DNA from 3 places in the Clostridium sp. 001 genome. Region 3 is predicted to be linked to each of the others. Evidence: predicted binding sites of a transcription regulator. Region 3 holds the regulator's gene; each other region holds the start of a gene.

Region 1 (6,366 bases), 1.2 Mb from region 3:
TAAATGTGATAAAAATGGAAGGGTAAAATATTTGATATATGGAATTCCGGGAACTAAAAGCAGAACGGATCAGCCTTATGGAGGAAAATCTGGATTTGTTACATGGGTACCCCTAAAGGATAAAGACACGATGGGACATTGGCTTATGTTTTATGACTTTAGAGCAAATACTATAGTAATACCTGTTAGAAAGTAATATTGGTTACTTATTATGAGATTAATAGTGATAAATAAAAAAAAAATTGGGGTTACTATAATTATAATAGGACTTATGATAGTGCTTTTAGGACTTGAAAAAAATTTTGATATGAGGCTAAAGTTTACAGCTCTTATTCAAAATAATATGGAATCTCTTACTCAATATAAAGGACTGGAAGGCAGGCTGCTATATAAGTTGCCAGCACGATGGACTTGTAGAAATCAGGACACATTTGGAGATGAAATATTATATCATAGTGATTTTAAGAGCGATGATAACACCATAAATGGTTTTGTTGAAGTATGGAATTTAAAAGGTGACTTAAAATTATTTTTACAAAATAGCAAGAGTATATCCGAAAAACAAAATTTGTATAAAGAGTATTCTATAAAACAAATTTATATGAATGGTAGGAAAGGATATTTACTTAAGTATACAATTACAAAGGAAATCGGAGATAGTTATAAGTGTATAGAATACTTTACAGAAGAAGGAAAACAATTTTGCAGATTTTCTTTTTTTGTAAAAGAATCAAACTTCAAAGAAAATATGCCTACTATATTTGAGGTTATTGTTAAAACTTTAGAATATAATTAGAAAATATAAGGTTTATCCCCTTCAGGTTTATTATATGAAAGGGGATTTTTTTATACTAATTATGGTATAATAATCATAGATTTCATTAAGATAGAAAGGGGTGAGAATCCTTCGCTGTAGATTAGAATATATTTGTAAATATAATTTTTGCATATTGAATTCTTAAAAATTCTACAGTGGGTGAAAACATTGGATAAAACTATCAAAAGAAGATTAAATATATTTATAATATCCTGGATTTTAATACCTGTAACCTTATTGTGTGGATGTAGTAAATTGGATCAATTAAAAGTTAAGGCGGGTTTAAAAAATTCGGATTTTGAATATATGAAACAACAGGGAAAAGTTAAACAGATAATTATTCAAAATACAAGGGATCAGGGATTTAAATTTGTAGTTACTGATCAAAGTACCATTAAAAATTTGTATGATATACTATCTTCTGCTAAAAAAGTATCAAAAAAGTCATCATTGGATCCTGATTATGTATTCGAAATAGATGAAGGAAACAATAAAGTTCACAAGTTTAGTTATATAGCAGGACTTGATAAGAAAGACTTAGGAAATCTCTATAGCAAAGGTCAGGTATATATAGTATCAAATAGAATAGATAACGATATGATAAATAATTTTTGGAATACAAGGATGCCGCCAAGCGACTTTAAATCTGTGTACTATGGGTCCATAATGGATACATTAAATAAATGTTTTAGTGAAAAGGATAAAACTAAGAAAATAGGAATAAATTTAAAAGATGATATAGATGCCCAAAGATTTATACTTTCCACTGAACAGGAAGAATTTAAATCAGACCTTACTAGTAAATTTAAAAATGCAAACATTGGGAATAATGATGAAGATAATTATGATGTGTGGGTAACAATAAAGACAGAAGGTTATAAATCCACATTGTATAAAATGACTGTTACACTTTTTGATAGACAAAATCAAAGTGAGAAGGTTTATTATGTACAGGATACATACAGCAGTGGCGGATGGAACAAGAGCATATCGGAAAGTAAGCCTAATGGTTTTTAAAAATATAGGAAATGTTGCTTAAAATTTAATGTGGATTAACTATATAAAAGGAGGAGAAATGATTTGAGTAATTGCGATGGTTGTTCAAGTAAATCACAGTGCAGTAAAGATGATAAAGGTGGATGTAAATACATATCGCCTAAGTATGGAAACACAAAGCATATAATAGGTATTATGAGTGGAAAAGGTGGAGTAGGTAAGTCTACAGTTACGGGAATATTGGCATCAAAATTAAGAAATTCTGGATATAAGGTGGGAGTACTTGATGGAGATATAACAGGTCCATCTATGCCTAGATTTTTTGGAATAAATGATAAAAGGGCTGATATACTACAAGTGGGGGAAAGTGAAGAAATAAAGTTTTCTCCAGTAGAATCTTCTTCAGGAATAAAAGTTATATCCTTAAATCTTTTGACAGAAGAGGAAGAACAACCTGTTATATGGAGAGCACCCATGATAACAGGAGTGTTAAAACAGATGTATTCAGATACAAGTTGGGGAGAATTAGATTATTTGCTTATAGATATGCCTCCAGGTACCGGAGATGTAGCTCTTACTGTGATGCAGGAAATTCCAATGGAAGGTGTTATAATAGTATCTACTCCTCAGGACATGGTATCTATGATAGTAAAAAAAGTTGTTATAATGGCAGAAGACCTAAAGGTAAATATATTAGGTGTAGTAGAGAATATGTCCTATGTTAAATGTGGAAAATGTGGTGAAAAAGTAAGGCTATTTAGTGAAAATTCGGCGAAAGAACAAGCTGATTATCTTGGATTAGAACTTCTTGCTGAAATGCCAATAAATTCTGATTTGGTAAAAAATATGGAAGCTAAAAAGGCAGAAGAATACATATCAAACTCATTGGAATATAATGATTTGCTTAATAACTTTATAAAAAAATTAAAATAGAAATTAAATTATTATAATAAGCATTATTTTTGGAATAATATAAGGTGTACTTTAAAGTAACTAATTATATAGCGAGGAGTGAAAACTTGTTATTAATAACAGGAAAATAGTATGAAAGCTGTAGTTGATAAAGACACTTGTATAGGATGTGGGTTATGTCCAAGTATATGTCCAGAGGTTTTTCAGATGGATGATGATGAAAAAGCTAAGGCAATTGAAGATAATGTCCCAGGAGAAGCAGAGGACACTGCGAAGGAAGCAGAGGACAGTTGTCCTGTTTGTGCTATTAAGGTAAGCTAAGGAAAGGGGATTGTGTAAAAAATCTACACAATCCCCTAAACTTTCAAAACTATTTGCGATAAAAATGTACCACAGTTTTTCATACAGCATATCAATTAGGCTTAAAACAAAACTGGATGCTGTTTATACTTGTCATTTAATGTAACTTCCGATATGGGATGAATGTTTATTCTATCACCTATTCTAGAATCGAGTGGTAAATGAGTAGTCCCTATATTGGCAGTAGTACCATCCTGAAAACTTACAAGTGCGTCTGTAATATTCATATCAATTATTTTGCCGATCATGAAAGTCCTCCTAAAGATAAGATTATCTATGTTATTTTTATCTATATTATTAAATATTATTCCTAGAAATTTTATCTTATAGGTATTTGATGTATTTCAATTAAAAAGTGTGCTTTATAGGTTTTTATAGGTTTAAAGTAAAAATAAAGCTCAATTTATAAATTGCTTTTTTATATATGGCAAGGTATAATAATCAAGTCGTTTATACAATATATAGTAGTTGGGAGGAAAGTATATGCTACATGTTGTGAAAAGAGATGGTAGAAGGGTTCCCTTTGATTCCATTAAGATAACTAATGCCATAAAAGGATCTTGTGATGAAATAGGTTTTGATTTAAAAGAAAGTGAATTTATTGATCTAACTCAAAAAGTCACAGAAAATATAGAAAATCTTAATCTTAAGGAAGTAAATGTAGAAGATATACAGAATATAGTTGAAGAAGTACTTATGAAGAAAGGCTATGTTAAAATTGGTCTAGCTTATTCAAATTATAGAAGAGAGCGAAATGATATAAGAGAAATAAAGTCTGATCTTATGAAGGCTATTGATAAAATAGGAGTTCAAACAGACAGAGATAATGCAAATGTTGGAAATAACTTTAGTGCCAAGCTTTTGAGGATTGCCAGTGAGTCTAACAAATGGCATAATTTAGCTACCATGCCTAAACATTTAGCTAAGGCTCATGAAAATGGGGATATATATTATCATGACTTAGATTCTTATAATTTAACTGTAAATTGCCTTCACATACCAACAAAGGAAATGCTTTTAGATGGGTTTAATACAGGATATGGGAATATAAGAACTCCTAAGAGAATAGAATCGGCTGCAGAACTCTCTTGTATATTACTGCAGTCAGCACAGAATGATATGTTTGGTGGACAGTCCCATCCGGATTTTGACAATGATATGGGTATTTTTGTTGAACCTACAAGAAAAGAAATATTGAAGAACCTCAAGGAAATGGGAGTAGAAGAGGAAAAAATAAAGGATATTTCTGAAAAGAAATTGAGAAGAAGTATAGAACAGGCCATGCAGGGAATAATCTACAATCTTAATACCATGCATTCTAGGGCAGGATCACAGGTACCTTTTAGTTCACTAAATATAGGTATACCAACCTCAAAGGATGCAGCTCTTGTATGTGAAGTATTTTTGACAGAATATGAAAAAGGACTTGGAAGAGGAGAACAACCTATATTTCCTAATATAATATTTAGAGTTAAAAAAGGCGTAAATAAAAATCAAGAAGATCCTTATTATTATCTATTTAAAATTGCATGTAGGGTAGCTTCAAAGAGGATGAATCCTACTTTTATGAATTTAGATGCTGATTTTAATAAAGCATATTATGATAAAGGTGTAATACCTGCAACTATGGGATGCCGTACCTATGTCTGTTCAAATGTAAATGGAGATCCAGGAGTAAAGGGAAGAGGAAATATAGCTCCTGTTACTATTAATTTACCTAGACTTGGAATTTTATCTAAGGGAAATATAAATAAATTTTTTGGGTTGTTACAAGGAAAGTTAGAGTTAGCAAAAGAATCTTTAATGCATAGATATGGCATTTTAAAGAGACTCAGAGTTAAAGATTTACCTTTTGTAGCAGGTCAGAAACTTATGAAAGGTGCGGAGAACTTAAAGTCAGAAGATTCAATAGAACCAATATTGAAGCAGGGTACTTGGGCTATTGGGTTTATAGGACTTGCTGAAACATTAATTGCATTAACTGGTAAACACCACGGTGAGGATGAGAGTTCAAGAGAACTTGGAATAAAGATAATTACATATATAAGAAATTATACAGATAAGCTTATAGAGGAGACACATTTAAATTGGAGCTGCTATGCTACACCAGCTGAAGGATTAAGTGGAAAGTTTATAGTACATGATAAGAAGATATTTGGAGAAATACCTGGGGTTACAGACAAAGAGTATTATACTAATTCTTACCATATACCTGTAGGATATCCAATATCTATAAAAGATAAAATTGATATAGAGGCTCCTTATCACAAACTTTGTAATGGAGGCCACATAAGTTATATAGAAGTTGATGATTATCCATCAGAAGAAGTTGTTAAAAGTGTAATTGATTATGCCTATGATAATACAAATATAAGTTATATAGGGATAAACTTTCACATAAGATATTGTAAAGAATGTGGAACTTATATGCATGGGGAAGATGTCTGTCCTAAATGCGGAAGCAATAATATACAGGGTATATCAAGGGTTACAGGATATCTATCTTTGGATGAAAGATTTGGAGAAGGTAAGACAGCAGAAAGAAGGGATAGAATATCCCAGGGAAGCAACAAACATGTATATTGCTAAAGTAACTGTAATAGTAGTTAACTTAAATTTTACACATATGAAATTTTGACTTAATATAAGAAAATTGCGAAACAATTTTCTTAAAGAACAAAGAACAAAGTTCAAATATCAAATAAGGATAATTTTCTTCCTAACGTCAGAAAATATTAAAATTATAGATTTCCTGAGGTACGATGGAAATCATCTTTATCTGTTCTTTGTTATTTGAACTTTGTTATTTTTAAAAGGCTTTGCTTCGCAAAGTTTTTAAACTGCGAATTTGAGTAACTAGACCATATATAAGAAGGAGGAAAAATCAATGGGTGGCAAAAAAATTAGATTGGCAGGTATTGCTTACGAGAGCCTAGTTAATGGCCCTGGAATGAGACGGGTATTTTTTGCTCAGGGATGTAGACATAATTGTAAAGGATGTTTTAACCTATCTACCCATGACTTCAAAGGTGGTCAGCTAAAAGATATAGATAAACTGGTTTGCGATATTAAAGATAATCCTATGTTAAGTGGAGTTACATTTTCAGGTGGTGACCCATTTGAACAACCTGAAGAATTTGCATACATGGCTGCTAAAGTTAAAGAATTAAACTTAAATATATGGTGTTATACAGGATACACTTTTGAATCTATAGTTAATAGTTCAGATACGGCAAAGAAATGTCTTTTAAATAATGTAGATGTGCTAGTGGATGGAAAAT
Region 2 (6,366 bases), 640 kb from region 3:
AGATACTGTGGAGATCTGGCGTTGTATTCTGCTTTAGCTGGCGGTGGCGAGATAATATCTACTCCTGAAAGAAAATTGGATTTAGATACTATATGTTCAAAATTGCAGGATAACATAAACAAAGGTAAACTTGATAACATAATAATAATAACCGAAAGAATGTATGACATAGAAAAACTTGGAAAATGCATACAGGAAAAGCTGAATATTACTATAAGAAGTACAGTCTTAGGATATATACAGAGAGGTGGGGAACCATCAGTTTTTGATAGGATTCTAGCAAGCAAAATGGGTGTCAGGGCTGTAGAACTGCTAATACTTGGAGAGAGATGCAGAGCTGTAGGAATCAGAAACAACAAAATAATAGATGTGGACTTTAGAAAAGTAAATTGTGTAGATTCAGGAAAAGATAAGGAATATGATCTTTTAAATCAACTCTTATAAAATTATATTGTTAGGAAGGAGATATTGATACGGCATTAGTTACTACTGTTCTATTTTTTCTTCATTATGACTTATTTAAATATTAATGAATAATATAAAAAAATTGCGAAGCAAAGCTTTTGAAAATAACAGAGTTCAAATAACAAAGAACAGATAAAGATGATTTCCATCGTACCTCAGGAAATCTATAATTTTAATATTTTCTGACATTAGGAAGAAAATTATCCTTATTTGATATTTGCACTTTGCACTTTGTTCTTTAAAAAAATTGCTTCGCAATTTTTTTAAACCTTGAACCAACTACTTTACCAAATTAACTGCATCCTGTAGTGGAACCGCAGTCAAGACATACCATGCAGGTGCCGTTCCTTACCATTCGAGTGCTTGAACAAGTAGGACATACTGCACCATAAACTTTTTCACCATCTATTTTTTTTATTTTTGTTTCATTTACATTAGTTTTTATGGTGTTTAATTCAGGTGAAGAGTTGCCTAAAACTAAGCTGTCTTTATCGTAGTTTTCAGGTTTAACTTGACATCTTGAATAATCCCCCAATTCTATATCAATTACCTTGCTTATAAGGTCTGAAATTGAGGATACATATTTTATATAAGGATGCTTCTGAACAAATCCATAAGGCTCATACTTTTGTCCCCTGAGCATTCGTGATATATCCTGAGGCGGAACATGGTATTGCAGCATAACGGATATTGCTTTAGACAGGGAATTTAAAAGTCCCATTATTATGGTACCCTCTCTATCTGTAGTTATATATATTTCAGATATTTCTCCATTAGAATTTCTGTTTACTGTAGTGTATATTTTAACGTCATCTATTTGAGCAGGATGGGTAGTTCCTGTGCGAATTCCAATGATTTTATCTCGCTTTGAATATTTTATTCCTTTTTGTAATTCCTTCACTTTTGATAAAAGTTGGTTATATGTAAAATCTTCTATCTTTATATCATTGGAATCTGATAAAGTGGTATTTAAAGGCTGAGCGGCTTTAGAAGAATCCCTATAAAGGGTGATACCTTTAACACCTAATTTCCAGGAAGTCAGAACTACATCTTTAAAATCTTGTACTGAAGCAGTTTTAGGTAAATTTACAGTTTTAGATACAGAACCTGATATAAGAGGGGTCAAAGAAGCTACCATCTTTACATGTCCCATAGGATCAATATATCTTTCACCGCTGCCGCATTTATTTGAAGTATCAAATATACTTAGGTGTTCATCTTTTAAATGAGGTGCACCTTCTATTTTGCCATCCAGTATTTTTTCATAAGTATAGTCATTTTCAGATACATTTTCCTTTTCAAGTACATAAGATAGTATGTCTTCTATTTGTTCAGGGGTATAGCCTAGGTTTTTAAGAGCAATGGTTATTACGGGATTTATAATAGTCATAAATCCTCCTCCGGATAACTTCTTATAAACAATGTGACTGAAAAATGGTTCTATTGAAGTAGCTCCACAGTCCATGGCGAAGGATATGGTTCCTGTAGGTGCTATAACTGAAACTTGGGCATTTCTGTATCCAAATTTGATACCACTTTTAAGTGCATTTATCCAGCAATCTTTTAAAGTCTTTCCTATGTAAGAAAGTCCTTCCTTTTTTAGAACGCTGTGTTTTACTTTTAACGGAACATAATTTAGATCTTCAAATTCATTTGAAAAGTTATTCCCTAGAATTGCTTGGAGAGACTCTATATCTACAGAGGCTGCTCTGGCATGATTTCTTAAAACTTTCATCATATAGGGCTTATTTATTTCAAACTTTTTAAAGGCACCTATTTCTTTTGCCATAAGAGAAGATACGTAATAAGACTCACCTGTAAGTATTCCAACAAGTGATGCAGCTAAAGTTCTAGCTTCATCTGAATTGTAAGGATAACCCATAACCATAAATAACGAAGCTATATTTGATATACCAAGTCCTGTAGTTCTAAAAAGGTAAGTTTTTCTAGCTATATCTTCTGTAGGAAATTGTCCCCAGTGTATTGAAGATTCAAGAATAAGCTGAACAAGATCTATTATGTGCAAATATCCTTCTATGTCAAAAGTATTATTGGTTATATTGTAGAACTTGTATATATTTATAGAAGCAAGGTTACAGGAAGTATCATCCAAAAAAGCATATTCTCCGCAGGGGTTTGTAGAATTTATCCTGTTATAAGGAGCATTTAGTTTTCCATCTTCACCTGCAGGACAGGTATGCCAGGCGTTAAATGTAGTGCTGAATTGAGGTGCAGGATCAGCACATTTCCAGGCAGAATTGTTAAAGGCATCCCATATGTTTTTTACTTTTTCTACCTTATTAAGTTTTGAGTCAACCCTACCAATAAGTTCAATAGTATCATCCGGGTTTTCCCTTAATTTATTTACTTTGTTCATAAATTCATCGGAGAATCTTACTGAATTATTACTGTTTTGGCCAGATACAGTTTCGTAAGCTTCACCATCGATATCTGTATCATATCCCATTTTACCAAGAGCTCTTACTTTATCTTCTTCTTTGGATTTCCAGTTTATAAAGTCCATTATTTCGGGATGGTCTACATCAAGGCATACCATTTTTGCAGCTCTTCTTGTAGTACCACCAGATTTAATAGCTCCTGCATTTTTATCCAATGCTTTTAAAAAACTCATAAGTCCGGAAGAAGAACCTCCACCAGATAATTTTTCACCTTTTGCTCTTATAGTAGAAAAATTAGTGCCAGTTCCAGAACCTCCTTTAAATAATTTTGTCTCTGTGACAAATTGATTTGATATGGAATGTGATCCTAAAAGTTTATCTTCAATAGAAAGTATAAAGCAAGCAGAAGCCTGGGTTCTTGTATAATTATCTTTAGATTCTACTACTTTATTGAGGTTTTCATCGAAGTAGTAATTTCCCTGTTTAGCACCACATATATCATAAGATAGTTTAAGACCTGTATTAAACCATTGAGGAGAATTAGGAGCACACATCTGATTTAAAAGAGCATATGCACATTCATCATAAAAAATAGAAGACTCCTCTTCTGTTTTTATAAGTCCTTCATCTTTTAGTGATTCACACCAGAAATTTACCATCCTGTGAGTTACAGATTTCATACTATTTTCATAACCATTGTCTCCAGGAACTCCAGCTTTTCTAAAGTATTTAGAAGCTATTATATCGCAAGCATTTTGAGAATAATTTTCAGGGAATTCTAGATTCTTCATATCAACTAATACTTTTCCTGTTTTATGATCTTTTAAGAACACGTCAACTTTTTTCCATTTAAATAAATCATATACTGTTTTATTATTGTTTTGTTTAAGAGATTTTGTAAAGTATCTTTTAAACAAGTCTTTTACACAGTCCAATTGATCTACCTCCTAAAAATATTTAAGAATTTTATTTAAGCTAATAATAGAAAAATTATTTATTATGTATAGCTGCTTAAATAAAAAATACCATATATAGTGTAAATAAGATTGCATAAATACCATATATAGTGTATTTATATTATATGATATATTTTACAAAAACTCAATTCATGATATGTATTATATTTTAGCATATTTTTAAAATAATATAGTTTTTTTTCTTCATATGTTTTTATTTTGCAATTATAATGATTTATAATTTAAATATAGATTTTCAAAATATTAAATCCTTAAGGAGAGTAAATTATATGATAAGAAAATTTGAACATTACATACCAGATATAGATAAAAGCTGTTTTGTAGTAGATAATGCAGAAGTTATAGGGAAAGTTAAACTTTGTGAAGATGTAAACATATGGTTTGGGGCTGTGCTCAGAGGTGATGTAAGTAATATATATGTAGGAAAAGGAAGTAACATACAGGATAACTGCACTGTTCATACTGGTGAAAAAAGCCCAGCAGAGATAGGAGAATATGTTACTGTTGGTCATAATGCAGTGATACATGGAGCTAAAATTGGAGATAATTCTTTAATTGGTATGGGTTCTATAATTTTAGATAATGCGGAAATTGGCTCTGAGAGCATCATAGGAGCAGGAAGTTTGGTAACTAAAAATAAAAAAATACCTTCAGGGGTGTTATGCATGGGTTCACCTGCAAAGGTAATTAGGAGACTTACTTTGGAAGAAAAGAAGTCTCTTAGACGGTCAGCAGAAGACTACATTGAAAGGGCTAAAAATTATAGTGAATATTAGAAAACAATATATTAATCACATATTTATAAAGTTTGCATAAAAATAATATAGTAATAATATTTAGGGGAATTCATATGCCAATATTTAAACTGAATTCCAGAGGCACTCAGGTTATGAAAATACAAGCTGTGCTGAGGAAAATAGGATACAATTTAAATACCATAGATGGGATATATGGCAGAGAAACAGAGGAAGCAGTTAAAAATTTTGAAAAAAATAATGGATTAGTTCCTGATGGCATAATAGGTCCTAATACGTATAGGGCTTTACGAAATTTTATACTTGGTTATGATACGTATATCGTAAAGCCTGGGGATACATTGTATAATATAGCCCAAAAATATAGAACTCAAGTTTACAAAATAACAGTAGCTAATCCACAAGTACAGGCATTGGGGTTGATTCCGCGAACAATGCTTAAGGTACCTTATAATATAGACGTAGTTGATACAAATATAAATTACACTTATGATATATTGGAACAAGACTTAGTTGGGCTAGAAGCTAGATATCCTTTTATAATTATAGGAAATGCAGGACAAAGTGTGCTTGGAAGGAAGATTTACTATGTGAGACTTGGAGTGGGTCCTAATGAGGTATCTTATAATGGATCTCATCATAGTTTGGAATGGATTACTACCCCACTTTTAATGAAGTTTATAGAAAATTTTGCAAAAGCTTATGCAGAGGGCAGGAATATAAGAGGTTATAATCCAGCTGATATATGGAGGAGAAGTAGTATATATATAGTTCCAATGGTAAATCCAGATGGTGTAGATTTAGTTTTAAATGGATTACAGAGAAGTAATCCATTTTATAATGAACTTATAAGGTGGAATAAAGGAAAAACTGATTTTTCTAAGGATTGGCAAGCTAACAATAGAGGAGTAGATATTAATCATAACTATAATGCAGGGTGGGAGCTTTCAAAAGCTGCAGAGCCTAGTTATGGTGTATATGGTCCAGGGCCTACCAGGTATTCAGGGTCTTATCCTGAATCAGAACCTGAAACTAGGTCTATGGTAGCATTTACAAATAGTCATAATTTTAGACTAGTTTTGGCATATCACAGTCAGGGTGAGGTTATTTACTGGCAGTACAATGCACTTACACCTCCAGAATCAAGGAGGATAGGAGAATTGTTTGCCAGGGTAAGTGGATATAGATTAGAACAGACTTCAGGAATAACATCTTATTCAGGATATAAGGATTGGTTCATAAAAAGCCATGGCAGACCTGGATTTACTATAGAAGTTGGAAAAGGTACTAATCCACTTCCAATAACCCAATTTTCCAAAATATATAATGATAATGAAGAAATTCTTTTGCTAGCCTCAGTTATATAAATAAGTGCTTATTTATATATATCTACTAAAAGACCGCTTATATCGTCTATAGTAGCTGCTACGTTTAAGTTATCTTTTTGTTCACTCATGAGCATATTAGTTAGATCCTCTAATTTACTATCTATAGTATCTACAGTTATGAAATATTGAGTTTGCCAGAAGCTTATATCTTTTTTTATGCTATACATGTAACTTAAGACGGATTCAAGGTATTCTTTTATCATTTTTTTATAAGATCTTACATCTGAATAGCATTTTGTTATGGCAAGCCTGTTTCCTTTCTTTTTTATACTATCAAACATATTTTTAAGTTCTTGCTCTGACTTTTTCTCCATTTGGGAATTAAAACTCTGGGAAAAGTCTTTTTTAACAGATATATTTTTATTGCTTGAAGAAGGTTTAG
Region 3 (6,366 bases):
ACCCTGGCTTCTGGATCTAGCTTTATCCACTCTATAAAATCTTTCAAAAAGCCTATTTTGATGTTCTTCTGAAATTCCTACACCGTTGTCCTCTACCCATAGAACGCAATTATTGCCTTGAAGCATTGTTCCAACTTTTATCGTGCCACCATCATTGGTATATTTTATTGAATTGTCCATGAGGTTTATTACCATTTGCTTAAATCTATCTGCATCAGCCCATATGCTAGGTACTTTATCTCCTATTTTTTCTATCTTAATATTCTTTTTATCTGCTGCAGTTTTCATCATATAACATACATCTTTTATTATGTCATCTATTTTTACTTTTCCTAAGTTATCTATACTATTGCTTTCTATATGAGAAAGAGTTAATATGTCATTTATTAACCTGGTAAGCCTGTCTGCTTCATCGTTTATTATATTTAAAAATCTATTTTTATTTTCAGCATCATCTACATACTTTAAAGTTTCTGCAAATCCTTTTATGGAAGTAAGTGGAGTTTTTAATTCATGAGAAACATTAGCTACAAATTGAGACCTCATATTTTCCAACTTTTTTATATCCGTTATATCTTGAATTACTGCCACTTTACCTATTTTTTTACTGCTATTTATAATATAGGCTGTTTTTATCCTTAATTCTCTCTCTCTTGGCCATAGTATTTTGATTTCTCTGTAGTCATCCTCCATACTTTTAAATATATCTTCTAGTTCAAAATCCCTTATATTATCTATCAAACTTTCACCCATTATATCTTTTTTTATACCAAATATCTTTTTTGCATAGGGATTTATCATTATAATATTGTACTTAATATCAACAGCTATTACACCACTGTCCATACTTTTAAGTATTGCCTCTAGTTTGTTTTGCTTATCTAGAGAATCCTTTAGGGTACTTTGAAGAGCATCTGCCATATAATTAAATGTATTTGCCAATTCCCCTATTTCATCTTTAGAATTAATTCTCACTCTCTTATCCAATTCTCCACTTGCTATACTAGCTGTAGTATACTGAAGCTTTTTTATAGGGCCTACTATGGACTTTGAAAGCTTTAAGGCAAATACTATAGAAACAAGTATGGAAAAAAGGGTTATAATTATATAATATTTAAAATAATTATCCTCAAATCCCTTAATTGTCTGCATGGTAAATGCACTTCTTACTACATATCCATCTTTAAATATAGTGGCAAAATAAAGTGTTTTTTTACCCGTAGTATCACTCACTCTTATATCATAACCAGTCCCACTTTTTCTTGCTTCTTGAATTTCCTTTCTGTGATTGTGATTATTCATATCCTTTTCTACTGCCACAGAATCACTTATTACTTTGCCATTCCTATCTATTAAAGTTTCTCTTATAAGTTTATTTTCAAATTGCTTTTTAAAAAAACCTCCCCTGTTATCTATCTTTTCATTTTTCAGTACATTTATTATAATCTGGTTATTCACTTTTAAAGTTTGTTTCATGTTCTCAATGTATTCATGATTTTCAATTACTATAAATAATATAGTTGTTATAACCATATTAAATATAAGAGTACAAAGCATGGAAACCGTTAATCTTTTTTTCATTTTTATCACCAACTACTCTTCTGAGTTAAATCTGTAACCAATACCACGAATAGTTTCAATATACTTAGGTTTGTTGTCAAAGTCCTCTATTTTTTGTCTTAAATGCCTTATGTGAACATCCACTGTTCTAGTTTCTCCAACGTATTCATATCCCCATATTTTATCTAGCAGAAAATCTCTAGTCATTACTCTTCCCCTATTTTTTATAAGCATTTTTAAGAGCTCAAATTCTTTTAATGTTAATTCTACCTTTTCTCCATTTTTAATCACTTCATGTTTATCAAAATCTATGCTTACCTGTCCAAATACATAGCATTTATCTACAGGTTTTACTGCAGTTCTCCTGAGTACAGCTTTAACCCTAGCAACCAATTCCCTTATAGAAAAAGGCTTTGTCATGTAATCATCTGCTCCGAGTTCTAGTCCTAGCACCTTGTCAAATTCCTCTCCTCTTGCAGTTATCATTATTACAGGAATAAAAGATATGGAATTGTCCTTTCTTATTTCTTTACATACATCATATCCATCCATTCCAGGCAGCATTACATCCAGTAAAATTAACTGAGGCATCTCTTCCCTTACAATTTTCAGTGCATCTATTCCATTTCCTGCCACAATGGCCTTATATCCATTTTTCTCAAGATTAAATTTAATAAGTTCACAAATATGTTCTTCATCATCTACTATCAATATCTTTTCTTGTAACATAATAGTCCCCCATTTTTATTTTAGATAAATAAACGAAAACATTCTTCCATAGTCTTTATTTTTTCTATAAGAATGCATTTCATATTCAGTATTACAATAAGTACATATATCTAAATATTTTATATTTTCACTTTCTATATCTCTGTCCTGGAGTTGATACAATATACATTTTTTTAGATCAAGATTTCTATCTCTAAATACATCCTTAAATCTATAAAAATCAGAGTTTTTAAATTTGTCCATTACTTCTTCCCCAACTTCATAACAGCAGCCGTGAATATGTGGCCCTACACATACTATTATGTCTTTAGATTTACTTTTGAAATCCCTTTCAAGTTTTTCAATGGTTTTAGAAAGAATACAAGCTAAAGTACCTTTCCATCCACTGTGAACTGCTGCTATAATCTTATTTTTTTTATCATATAAAAGTATTGGAATACAATCAGCATTAAAAACCCCTACAGCTGTGTTATGCTCATTTGTAATTATTCCATCTGCATCCTCTTCATCTTTGCCCGTATAAACTACACTCTGGAACCCATGAACTTGATTCAAATATCCCACAGTTTTTAAATTAAACCATCTTTTTAAATTTTTAATATTTTCCTTTCCAGCATCTGTGGATTTATTAAAGCTTAAATCATTTTTAGCTGTTGAAAATATTGCTTCTGCACCTGGCAAATCTATTTTTATAAATTCATAACCTTCTACTGTAACTTTCTCCATATTAATCCTCCATCTAGAATTTATTTCAAAATCAAAAATATATTTAGAATTATCTTAAATATATTTTAACATTGTTTTTTTAATTGATGGGACTATAAATATCTTTTAACTTTAATTTAACATAAAATAAATGGTATGCCTTTAAGCACACCATTTATTTATTTGAAATAAGATTTTTTATTTCCTGCATAAAAGTATTTATATCTTTAAACTGCCTGTAAACAGACGCAAACCTGACATAAGACACTTCATCCACCTTTTTTAAATTCTCCATAATAATTTCCCCTATCTCCGAGGAACTTATTTCTGTAATCATATTATTATTTATCTTTTTCTCTACTTCATCGGTTATATTTTCAATTTGTTTTCTTGAAACAGGACGTTTTTCACAAGCTTTTATCAATCCTTTTAATATTTTTGTCCTGTCAAAATATTCTCTATTCATATTTTTCTTTACAACTAAAATGGGTACATTTTCAATTTTTTCATAAGTGGTATATCTTTTATTACACCTTAAACATTCTCTTCTTCTTCTTATGGCCATATTGTCATCTGTAGATCTGGAGTCCACTACTTTAGTTTCATTGTATCCACAATAAGGGCATTTCACTTTAATTCACGTCCTTCATATAAGATAGTATACATATTATAATTATATACTTATTTTGTGGAAACTTCTACTCCTCTACAAGATTTTTCCCATCGACTAAAATTACATCTACACCTATTTTTTTTACATTATCCCATGGTATTTCTATATCTTCATTTTTGCCAAATAACGATATTTTAAAAGTTTGAGATGGTAAAATAATTGACATTATCTTATGCTCTTCACAATTTATCTTTAGATCTTTTATAAAACCTAATTTTGCACCCGTATTTATATCTATTATTTCCATATTTCTTAGATTAGTTAAAGAAAATAAATCTCCTTCTAACTCCATTTATGTACATCCTCCCATTTTTAATTATTTCCTAGCTTAACTTTCACAGTTTAAAAATTTTGTGAAGCAAAGCTTCGCAAGTTAAGAATTAATAATGAAGAATTAATAGTAAATGATGATTTTTAGCTCTCGCAAAAAATTTTTAAATTTATATAAGTCATCTCTTAGTAATGTTTTGCTTTAGCAAAACGAGTGGTAAAAAGCTTAATCAAAAATTTTTTGTAGTGTAACGGAAAAAAATCCACATTAACTATTAATTTTTAATTCTTAACTATTAACTAAAAAAATTACGTCGTAATTTTTTATATTAAGTCAAAATTTCGTATGTGTGAAAATTGAGTTTATAATTATAATAAATTAAACATTATACCTATTTATATATATTTTCGCATATGCCTTAAGGCAGTTTTCTCTAACCTAGATACCTGTGCTTGTGATATGCCTATTTCATCTGCTACTTCCATCTGAGTCCTTCCATCAAAAAATCTTAAATTAAGTATCAATTTCTCCCTGTCATTTAATTTTTTCATGGCTTCTTTTATCGATATGTTTTCCAACCAATTTTCATCCAAATTTTTAGTATCACTTATTTGATCCATTACATAAATTGCATCACCACCATCATGATATATTGGTTCAAACAGGGAAACTGGATCCTGAATGGCATCCAATGCAAATACCACTTCCTCCCTTGGTATATTTAATTCCTCCGCTATCTGTGATATAGTTGGCTCTTTATTATTTTCCCTTATTAATTTATCTCTAACTTGAAGTGCTTTATAAGCAATATCTCTAAGAGATCTACTTACCCTTATGGAATTATTATCCCTTAAGTATCTTCTTATTTCTCCTATAATCATAGGTACAGCATAAGTTGAAAATTTAACATTTTGACTTAAATCAAAGTTGTCAATGGCTTTTATAAGCCCTATACATCCTACTTGAAATAGATCATCTACATTTTCTCCCCTGTTATTAAATCTCTGTATTACACTTAACACCAATCGTAAATTACCCTTTATAAACTTTTCTCTGCATTCATTATCTCCCTGTTGCATTTTTATTAAAAGTTCTTTCATTTCCTTTCCCTTGAGAACTGGCAATTTTGATGTATTTACGCCACAAATTTCTACTTTATTAATTATCATGTAATCAGCCCCTTTAGAATATATAGCATTTTAAGTATTTACTAAGAAGCTGAGTTTTATACTAAAGACAACCCTATAACATTTTATTTATTTCTTTTCTAAGTCTCTTTATTATTCTCTTTTCAAGCCTTGATATATAAGATTGTGATATTCCAAGTAAGTCTGCAACTTCTTTCTGAGTTTTTTCACTTTTGCCATTTAATCCAAACCTTAGATTAACTATCTCCTTTTCTCTGTCACTTAATTTTTTCATGGCTAACATTAGAAGCTGCTTATCCACTTCATCTTCTATAAAATTGTAAACTACGTCATTGTCCGTTCCTAAAATATCAGAAAGCAATAATTCATTTCCATCCCAATCTATGTTGAGTGGTTCATAAAAAGAAATTTCTGCCTTTGTTTTACTATTTCTTCTCAGATACATGAGTATTTCATTTTCTATGCACCTAGAAGCATAAGTAGCTAATTTTATTTTTTTCTCAGGATTAAATGTATTTACTGCTTTTATAAGTCCTATGGTACCTACTGATACTAAATCTTCCACATTTACCCCTGTATTTTCAAACTTTCTAGCTATATAAACTACCAAGCGCAAATTTCTTTCTATAAGAGTAGATCTTACCTTCTCATCTCCAGAAACTAGCTTCAAAACCAAATCCTCTTCTTCTTTTTTGCTAAGTGGAGGTGGTAGTACATCATTTCCCCCTATATAGTATATATTTTTTATTACAAATTTAAATTTTGTAAGTATTCTGTTCAACAATATTTTTAACCTAAGCATAATCATAGCCTCCATCATTTAATTTCCTTTTACATAAGCACATGATGCCTATATCACTCCCCTAGAAAGAAGTGCATGATAATCGTCAAATTTACTCAATTTATCCTTGCAAATAGCAATTATAACTTCTCTATATTTAGTCTCTTGTCCAAAGTCTATTTTTACTACATCTGGTTTAAATCCCTGAAGCTTGCCACACTTGCCGTTTATAACTCTATAGGGTATATAAAACTTATCCATTCCCTCCAGATTTATATTTTGGAATACAGATTTCTCAACTATCACTACTGGCAAATTGGTAGCTGGCTCCCTAAGTTCGTTCCCGGTATCCAAAAAAGCCTTTACAGTCTTGCTTTTGTTTTTAAATACAATATCTACATCATAAATTAGTTTAAACACCTTGTTCCTATCCTTAACATAAATTACTAACCTATCAATTGTTATGTACAACACCATGATAGAAATAAAAAGCCATTCA

Evidence for each region. The regulator NrdR, encoded in region 3, represses ribonucleotide reductase genes. The targets are predictions, from matches to a motif close to CACNANATNTNGTG.
Region 1: a site for NrdR is predicted at 3,539-3,552, ahead of B5S50_RS11765 (anaerobic ribonucleoside triphosphate reductase). Genes of this name have one in related genera too.
Region 2: a site for NrdR is predicted at 3,920-3,933, ahead of B5S50_RS14520 (vitamin B12-dependent ribonucleotide reductase). Genes of this name have one in related genera too.

Annotation. Positions count from the first base shown of each region.
Region 1 is NZ_CP020473.1:2,511,001-2,517,366, forward strand. Features, by position in the region: gene B5S50_RS11735 (hypothetical protein) at 1-196, shown strand, start outside; gene B5S50_RS11740 (hypothetical protein) at 224-796, shown strand; gene B5S50_RS11745 (hypothetical protein) at 977-1,834, shown strand; gene B5S50_RS11750 (Mrp/NBP35 family ATP-binding protein) at 1,898-2,746, shown strand; gene B5S50_RS11755 (ferredoxin) at 2,858-3,046, shown strand; gene B5S50_RS11760 (hypothetical protein) at 3,148-3,333, opposite strand; gene B5S50_RS11765 (anaerobic ribonucleoside triphosphate reductase) at 3,569-5,674, shown strand; gene nrdG (anaerobic ribonucleoside-triphosphate reductase activating protein) at 5,973-6,366, shown strand, end outside.
Region 2 is NZ_CP020473.1:3,121,335-3,127,700, forward strand. Features, by position in the region: gene pfkA (6-phosphofructokinase) at 1-444, shown strand, start outside; gene B5S50_RS14520 (vitamin B12-dependent ribonucleotide reductase) at 758-3,799, opposite strand; gene B5S50_RS14525 (gamma carbonic anhydrase family protein) at 4,111-4,617, shown strand; gene B5S50_RS14530 (M14 family metallopeptidase) at 4,692-5,963, shown strand; gene B5S50_RS14535 (YaaR family protein) at 5,972-6,366, opposite strand, start outside.
Region 3 is NZ_CP020473.1:3,756,497-3,762,862, reverse strand. Features, by position in the region: gene pnpS (two-component system histidine kinase PnpS) at 1-1,581, opposite strand, end outside; gene B5S50_RS17645 (response regulator transcription factor) at 1,594-2,289, opposite strand; gene pgeF (peptidoglycan editing factor PgeF) at 2,305-3,015, opposite strand; gene nrdR (transcriptional regulator NrdR) at 3,170-3,625, opposite strand; gene B5S50_RS17630 (YlmC/YmxH family sporulation protein) at 3,693-3,959, opposite strand; gene sigG (RNA polymerase sporulation sigma factor SigG) at 4,334-5,107, opposite strand; gene sigE (RNA polymerase sporulation sigma factor SigE) at 5,181-5,888, opposite strand; gene spoIIGA (sigma-E processing peptidase SpoIIGA) at 5,937-6,366, opposite strand, start outside.